DNA from 2 places in the Salinivibrio sp. MA427 genome. Region 2 is predicted to be linked to the other one. Evidence: riboswitches for the same ligand, from Rfam matches in the RefSeq annotation. Region 2 holds a riboswitch; the other holds the start of a gene.
The links. Region 2 has a riboswitch for thiamine pyrophosphate ahead of thiD (bifunctional hydroxymethylpyrimidine kinase/phosphomethylpyrimidine kinase). Riboswitches for the same ligand answer to the same signal wherever they lie in the genome.

Region 1: another riboswitch for thiamine pyrophosphate. It lies ahead of thiC (phosphomethylpyrimidine synthase ThiC); the one in region 2 lies ahead of thiD (bifunctional hydroxymethylpyrimidine kinase/phosphomethylpyrimidine kinase).

What each region holds. Positions count from the first base shown of each region.
Region 1 covers NZ_MUFH01000002.1:55-3,366, reverse strand. The annotation lists gene thiE (thiamine phosphate synthase) at 1-168, opposite strand, end outside; gene thiC (phosphomethylpyrimidine synthase ThiC) at 165-2,141, opposite strand; TPP riboswitch at 2,236-2,335, opposite strand; gene crcB (fluoride efflux transporter CrcB) at 2,391-2,771, opposite strand; tRNA gene BZG79_RS00295 (tRNA-Trp) at 2,917-2,993, opposite strand; tRNA gene BZG79_RS00290 (tRNA-Asp) at 3,139-3,215, opposite strand.
Region 2 covers NZ_MUFH01000076.1:105-4,717, forward strand. The annotation lists partial or broken gene BZG79_RS07210 (two pore domain potassium channel family protein) at 1-534, shown strand, start outside; gene thiD (bifunctional hydroxymethylpyrimidine kinase/phosphomethylpyrimidine kinase) at 558-1,427, opposite strand; TPP riboswitch at 1,490-1,590, opposite strand; gene BZG79_RS07220 (EAL domain-containing protein) at 1,645-3,339, opposite strand; gene BZG79_RS07225 (ATP-binding protein) at 3,336-4,613, opposite strand, start outside.

The sequences.
Region 1 (3,312 bases), on a different contig from region 2:
CGCGCGCTGTATCCAATCCGCCAATTGTGGATGCGCTGGCTGCTTCACGCGCAGTTGCACAGTTTTCACCCCCAAACAAAGTAAGCGTTCGAGCAAATCCACATCGTCCACCACCGGATATAATGGGCCTACGCCTTCAGACATAGGCGCAAACGGAGTCAAACTCATGATCCCACCTTGTCGCTGTCTTCCACCTCAGTACCGTGTTGTGGCTGAAGATGGGATTTTTGCAGGTAGAGCTCACTGCCCTTTTCTCGGAATTCTTGCGATTTTTGCTGCATGCCTGCTAACGGGTCTTCCAGCATAGCGACATCAATCGCTTGACCCGCGGCGGCATAGCCGTTTTCTTTGGCGTAGTCCCGGACTTCCTGGCTGATTTTCATGGAGCAGAACTTCGGTCCACACATCGAGCAAAAATGTGCGACCTTGCCCGACTCTTGAGGCAGTGTTTCATCGTGATAGGCGCGTGCCGTGAACGGATCAAGGGATAGATTGAACTGGTCTTCCCAGCGGAATTCAAAGCGCGCTTTAGAAATGGCGTTATCACGCACCTGCGCCCCCGGGTGTCCTTTAGCTAAGTCCGCAGCATGCGCGCAAAGCTTGTAGGTGATAAGCCCAATTTTAACATCCTCCTTATTGGGCAGACCCAGATGTTCTTTGGGCGTGACATAACAGAGCATCGCACACCCAAACCAGCCAATCATCGCCGCACCAATGCCGGAGGTAATATGATCGTAACCGGGAGCAATGTCGGTGGTTAGCGGGCCGAGAGTATAGAAAGGCGCTTCATGGCAATGGGTGAGCTGCTCGTCCATGTTCTCTTTGATCATATGCATGGGCACGTGGCCAGGGCCTTCAATCATCACCTGCACATCGTATTCCCATGCCACCTTGGTGAGCTCGCCCAGGGTACGTAGCTCACTGAATTGCGCTTCGTCGTTCGCGTCTGCCACTGAGCCGGGACGCAGCCCATCGCCCAACGACAAAGACACGTCGTAAGCGGCACAGATTTCGCAGATTTCGCGAAAATGGGTATACAGGAAACTTTCTTGATGATGCGCCAAGCACCATTTGGCGATAATCGATCCACCGCGCGAGACAATCCCAGTCACGCGATTGGCGGTCATGGGCACATAGTGCAAACGCACCCCAGCGTGAATGGTAAAGTAGTCGACCCCTTGCTCGGCTTGCTCTATCAAGGTATCGCGCATGACTTCCCAGGTCAGGTCTTCGGCAATGCCGTTCACTTTCTCAAGCGCCTGATACARAGGCACAGTGCCAATCGGGACTGGGCTATTACGTAAAATCCACTCGCGGGTTTCGTGAATATTGCGGCCCGTCGATAAATCCATCACCGTATCCGCACCCCAACGAGTCGACCATACCAATTTTTCAGTTTCTTCCTCTATTGAGGAGCTCACCGCTGAGTTACCAATATTGGCATTCACTTTCACCAGGAAGTTACGCCCGATGATCATCGGCTCCGCTTCTGGGTGATTAATGTTAGCCGGAATAATCGCCCGCCCTTCGGCGATCTCTTGGCGCACAAATTCGGGGGTGATTTGTGATGGCAAATGCGCACCAAAGCTTTCCCCGGGATGCTGGCGGTTCAGCTGCTCTTCACGATACTGCTGACGCCCCATATTTTCGCGAATGGCGATAAATTCCATTTCTGGGGTAATGATGCCTTGGCGTGCGTAATGCAGTTGAGTCACACACTGATTAGGTTTCGCGCGGCGGATAGATGGTAAGGCACTAAAGCGAAGTTCATCCAAGGTTTCATCACTGAGGCGGGTTTGGGCATAGTCAGAGCTCACCGCATCAAGAAACTCCGTATCGGCACGTTCATCGATCCAGGCTTTTCGCACTGGCGCTAAGCCTTGGTAAATATCGATAGTACTCTGTGGGTCGGTATAAGGCCCTGATGTGTCATAAACCCGAATGGACTCATTGTCTTCATACTGAGGCTTTTCTTTGCTGCCGCCCACAAAGGTGGGGGAAAGATGGATCTCGCGCATCCCGACGCGAATGTCAGGTCGCGAGCCCTCGACATAGACTTTTTCCGAGTTGGGGTAGGTTTGCGCAGAAAGGGAATCGATAAAGGATTTGGCCTCAAGGCGGGCCTGTTTACGGGTCGACATAGCATTACTCCGGTGTTCATTATGGGAATTAATGCTTGCCGGAAAACGCTGAATTTGAGATGTGAGCAAACTGGCAGACGGGTTGCGTCTGTGATCTGAAGCATCTCTTGTTCCCTTCGCTGGTCTTAACCAGATCAGGTTCAACGGATCCCACTTTATGTGGTCTCAGCCAATTGGCACTCCGACAAGTTCAATGCCAGTATAAGAAATCACCGCCGCAACAACAAGCGACGTACGCGATGTTTTCTATTACCCGGTAATACGTCCCAACAGCCAAGCCCCCATCGCTGCCGCTCCGAGGCATAAGGCGAGATTCAAACCAACATTTAGCAAGGCTTTCACCGTTTCTCCATGTTGGAACAGCATCAAGGTATCGACAGAGAACGTCGAGAAGGTGGTAAAAGCCCCTAAAAAGCCAATCGCAATCAGTTGACGCCAAGGGACCGGGGCAATTAGCTCTTGGCTCATCGCCGCTAAAAAGACGCCCATTGCTAATGAGCCCAGCACATTAACCATTAGGGTGCCGTACGGGAATCCTCGACCAAACACCGCGACGCTCCACTCTGAAACTAAAAAACGCGAGGACGCCCCTAATGCGCCACCAAGCCCTACCCACAATATGCTTACCACTGGGTGCTCCTTTCGATTGGTAAAAACTCATCATACCGCGACATGTGAACAAGAAACAGGAGGAAGAAAAAGGGAAGAAAGGCGCGGTTACTACCACAGACAGTAGACATAAAAAAAGCACCGACAATGTCGATGCTTTAATATTTGGCAGGGGTAGAGGGATTCGAACCCCCAACACGCGGATTTGGAATCCGCTGCTCTGCCAGTTGGAGCTATACCCCTGTAGATAGTTGCCTATTGTAGCGATCTCGCGACAAATTACCACCATCAATTACTGGTCAGACGTTTAATCGCTTATTTATAAAGCGATCTGTCTGGTCGCCCAACAACAAAAAAACCCAGCTTTTCAGCTAGGGCTTCTAAGTAGTGGCGGAGTGGACGGGACTCGAACCCGCGACCCCCGGCGTGACAGGCCGGTATTCTAACCAACTGAACTACCACTCCGCACCAATTCTGTCTCATCAAAGTCTTACACTTAATTGCTTTGATGCTTAAATGTTTGCTAACTAAAGCCCAATATTAAGCTCTAATTAGATTATCT
Region 2 (4,613 bases):
GAAGTGGAATTTGTGCGCGTGGCAAGTTTTACCGATGCTGAAGGCATTGCCCGCGCCAAGGTCGAGCATGCCTCGAGTATTATTATTGATAACCCAGAAGATGATATTACTTTGTCAGCGGCTCTGTTCTGCGCACATAAAAATCCGTCAGCGCATTTATTGGCGTATTTTCAAGATGATGCGATAAGCCAAATCCTCAAACAGCACTACCCGCATGCGGAATGTGTGCCGTCGGTGTCGGTCGAAATGCTAGCAAAAGCGGCGGTGGATCCCGGTTCAAGTCAGTTGCATCATGAGCTTTTGAGCACGTCACAAGGGATGACGCAATACTGTGCCCGTTATCCGAGTAACGCAACAGAAATCGATACCGGCGATCTCTTTGGTCAGCTCAAGCAAGAATATGACGCCACCTTAATTGGGATCGACCAAGGCCAAGGTATTGTTTTGAACCCGCCAGTGGGGACAAAAGTATTGCCGGGCGACCGTCTTTTTTATATCGCCGCCCAGCGCTTGCCACATTGGTCCGCCGCGTAAGCACGCTATCTAATCAAAGTGCATTATTTAACGAGAGCGTGCGATTCAACCAACGCATGCTTGGATAAATAAACACTTTCATCAGCGGGGTAGGCGAAAAAATGATGTACCGGCCCTGCCCCTCTTCCAACGATTAACTGTTGGCTATGCGCTAAGGCGTCAGTGAGATAACGCTTAGCCGCTCGCCCGGCGTCAATGGGTGTCAGTCCCTGCGCATAAAACGAGGCAATCGCCGCCGACAGTGAACAGCCTGTGCCATGGGTGTTAGGCGTTTCAATGCGGCGCGCACTCAGGGTTTGACACGTATCTCGGCTAATCCACACATCCAGACTCTCTGGCGCATGATGCAAGTGCCCACCTTTTAGCATCACATACGGACATCCGAGCTTGCGCAGTGCCGGCACTAAGGCGTACATCTCTTCGGTGGTTGTCGGAACAGGACACCCGGTTAAACGCGCGGCCTCTGGCAAGTTGGGGGTTAAAATGGTCGCGCGCGGGATCAATGTATTGATCAGTGCATCCATGGCGTCATCATCTAATAACGGATCGCCGCTGGTGGCGATCATGACCGGATCGAGCACGACTGGTAAGTGCGGGGAACGCGCGAGCACAGCGGCTACTTCGCGAATAATCGCTTGGTTGGCGAGCATGCCGATTTTCACGGCACGTACCGGCATGTCGTATAACACAGCATTCAGTTGCGCGCGAACAAACGCTGGGTCGACCGGCGAGACGGCCTCAACGCCACAGGTATTTTGTGCAGTTAAGGCGGTGATCGCCGAGCAGGCATAGCCGCCCGTGGCTGAAATCGCTTTAATATCGGCTTGAATACCAGCTCCCCCACCGCTGTCTGAGCCGGCGATGGTGAGAATAACAGGTGGTGATTGGTTCATATTGGCCCCTTAATCATGAGGGGCGGAAGGAGACAAAACCACGCACGATGGCGCGACCTTGTGTGCTGAGCACGTCAGTTCCCTCCGCCAGTGCTAACTGGATCAGGTTCTACGGGTCCTGCTTTCGCAGTCTCAGCAATTGCTTGCTCCCCGACTAACACGGTCAGAATATAAACCTTAGTGATAAAGCGCAAGTATGATGGCGCTAATTGCGCGTTTAGGCCATCTCATTATTATTGCTGGTTGCATTGCTATTGATCGTCGCATTGCTATTGATCGTCGCGTTGCCTTGATTGGCGGTTTTAAGCAGTTGTTCAAATCCTTCTTGGATTAGCGGCCGTGCGTATAAAAAGCCCTGCACTTGGTCGCAGCCAATGGTTTGTAGCACATACTGCTGGTCCTCTTTTTCAACACCCTCGGCGACCACACCATGACCAAAGCCATGGGCCAAATCAATCACGCTACCCACCAAGTGCTTATCACTGGCGTTGGTAGCCAAGTCTTGGATAAAGCTGCGATCAAGTTTGACCCAATCGACCGGTAACTGTTTAAGGTAACTGAGCGAGCTGTAGCCGGTGCCAAAGTCATCGAGGGCGATATGCATGCCTGCATCTCGCAATTGTTGTAGCTCTTTCAGTGCCACCGACATGTGCTGGATCAGTGCTGATTCTGTCACCTCTAATTGAATCAGATGCAAAGGGACATCAACTGCCTGGCACCGAGCTAAGACGCTGTCAGCAAAGCCGGGGCGAAACTGCTGGGCAGAAACATTGACTGACAGGTGAAAGCTATCGTTRATCAGTTTATTTTTTCGCCAACATTCAACCGCGGCTAAGGCCATCACCAGTACGTGGTCGCCCAGTTGGATCATGTCTGCGCTGCGTTCGGCGATGGGGATAAATTCCGCCGGACTGATGGCCCCAAGGGTCGGATGCTGCCAACGCAACAGCGCTTCCGCGCCTATCATCAAACCGCCGTCTAATCGCCATTTGGGTTGATACACCAGTGATAATTGTCCGCTTTGCAGTGCTGGCCCTAATTCGGTGCGAATCAAATGCGCGCGCTGAGCTTGGCTGTCAAGCTCAGGCTGATATTCGCCGATAAGTTGGTCATCCGTCGGAATCGCTAAAATGGCTTGACGAAACAGTTGCGCCACATCTTGTGTCTCAAGCTCCGTGCGGCTGATACCAATGTGGCAACGTAAAAACATTAAACGCCCATCGAGCGTGTGATGTCCGCTGATCAACCGATTGATGCGCGCGGCTTTTTCTACGGCATGGTTATCGTGTTCTTCAATCAGCATCACCAGTCGTGTGCTATCCCAAACGCCAATGCGATGTGGGCGCGCCACTGTACTATTGGCTAGCAGATTAGCCACTTGTTTGTATAGTGCCTCTGTCATTAAATGACCTTGGTGTTTGGTCACCGCTTCCATGCCATCTAAGGCAATCATCATCACAGTCACCGGCCCTTTGCTCAGCTGGCGCTCAGCGGCATCTAATAATGCGCGACGATTTGGTAGCCCGGTTAACGGATGGGTCAAAGAAAGCGCGCGTAAAGACACCTCATCGTGATCAAAGGGTTTGCTGATGTAATCAATCGCGCCACGGCATAACGCTTGGTTACGCAAATTCAGGTCATTATCTGCGGTGAGTACCATCACGGGCGGGCAATGCTCATCTAAAGCGTCATTAAGATCATCCAGCACCAGTAAGCCAGAGCGCTGCGGCATCCGCATATCGAGTAAAATCAGGTCGGGAACGGGGGAGAGAGCATCGGTAACAAGGCGAGGATCGGTGAGTCCGTTCAGCTGTTGATAACCGGCTTGCTTGAGCATGGTAGACAGTAAGTGAATGTTTTCCGGTCGATCATCAATGATCAATATATGTGCTTGTGACGGATCCTTTGTCATAGCCTCTCCTCTAATAATAATTGTATGGCCTCAGCCAAGTCCGCTGACGAGAGCGGCAGCGATAAACGTCGTAATGTCGGTTTGTTATGCGGTTCGTCGCATGGGTTGTCAGTCAGAACAATGAGTGGTTTGTCGCCAAATAGTGCTTGTATTTGTTCGGACGTTGCCGCAACGCTATCAGCCGCCATAATGACTAACGATGGCGGAGACGCGAGCGCAACAGCCTCAGCCAGTGACAGCCCATGCGCATGATAGAGTGTCAACATTGGCCAATCTTCAAAGCAATCGGTCATCAGGCGCTGGCGGGCACTGTTATTATCAATATAGAGCACGCGATGCGGCTGGCTCACGCGGAGACACGTACAACCTTGATCGTCAGGTCGCGTCGACGCTCGGTAAGGGAACGTTACTGCAAAACAACTGCCCTTGCCTGGCTGGCTTTTTACTGACATCTCGCCTTGCATTTGCACAACCAATTGATGGCTCACCGCTAACCCCACACCTGCCCCTTCAATCTGTGATTGTTCGGCGGCCAAGCGGTTAAAAGGCTCAAAAAGATGGTTTAACCGATTTTCAGCAATACCGATCCCGGTATCTGATACAGAGATCGTCAAGGTTGACGATGGTTGACTGGCTTCAACCCATACTCGCCCCTGAGGATGGTTATATTTAATCGCGTTGCTGAGTAAATTGATCAACACTTGTTTGAAACGGGTTGGATCCACATATAGGTCGCCACTCAGATCCGCGGGTAGGCACTCATCTAACTCAACGTGCTGTTGCTGTGCGAGCGGGAGTAGTGTTCGAACGGCATCACTGACAAGGGCGCGAACCGGATACCAGGTGACATTGACCACCGTTTTTCCTGCCTCAAGTTTGGCAAGATCCAGCACATCATTAATTAAGGTGAGTAAGTGGCGACCACTTTGGTGAATTTGATCGACATATTGCCGTTGCGTCTCCGTCAAGCGAGGAGAAGAGGATCGTTGTAGTAGTTGCGCATAACCGAGCACACTGTTTAAAGGCGTGCGCAGCTCATGACTCATGGCAGAGAGAAAATCACTTTTGGCTTGATTGGCGCGTTCTGCCTCGTGCTTCGCTTGCAGCAATGGTGTGGCATCATACCCAACAGTCACGATGGCGTAAGGCTCTCCCTCTACGTGGCGAATAAGCGTTTTAGCGAGCTTAAAAGTCCGACCATCTCTTAATGTCACATCTACATGAACGGGTTCACCATCGAGCGTCAGTTGGTGATCAAGCGCATTGAGGGTTTC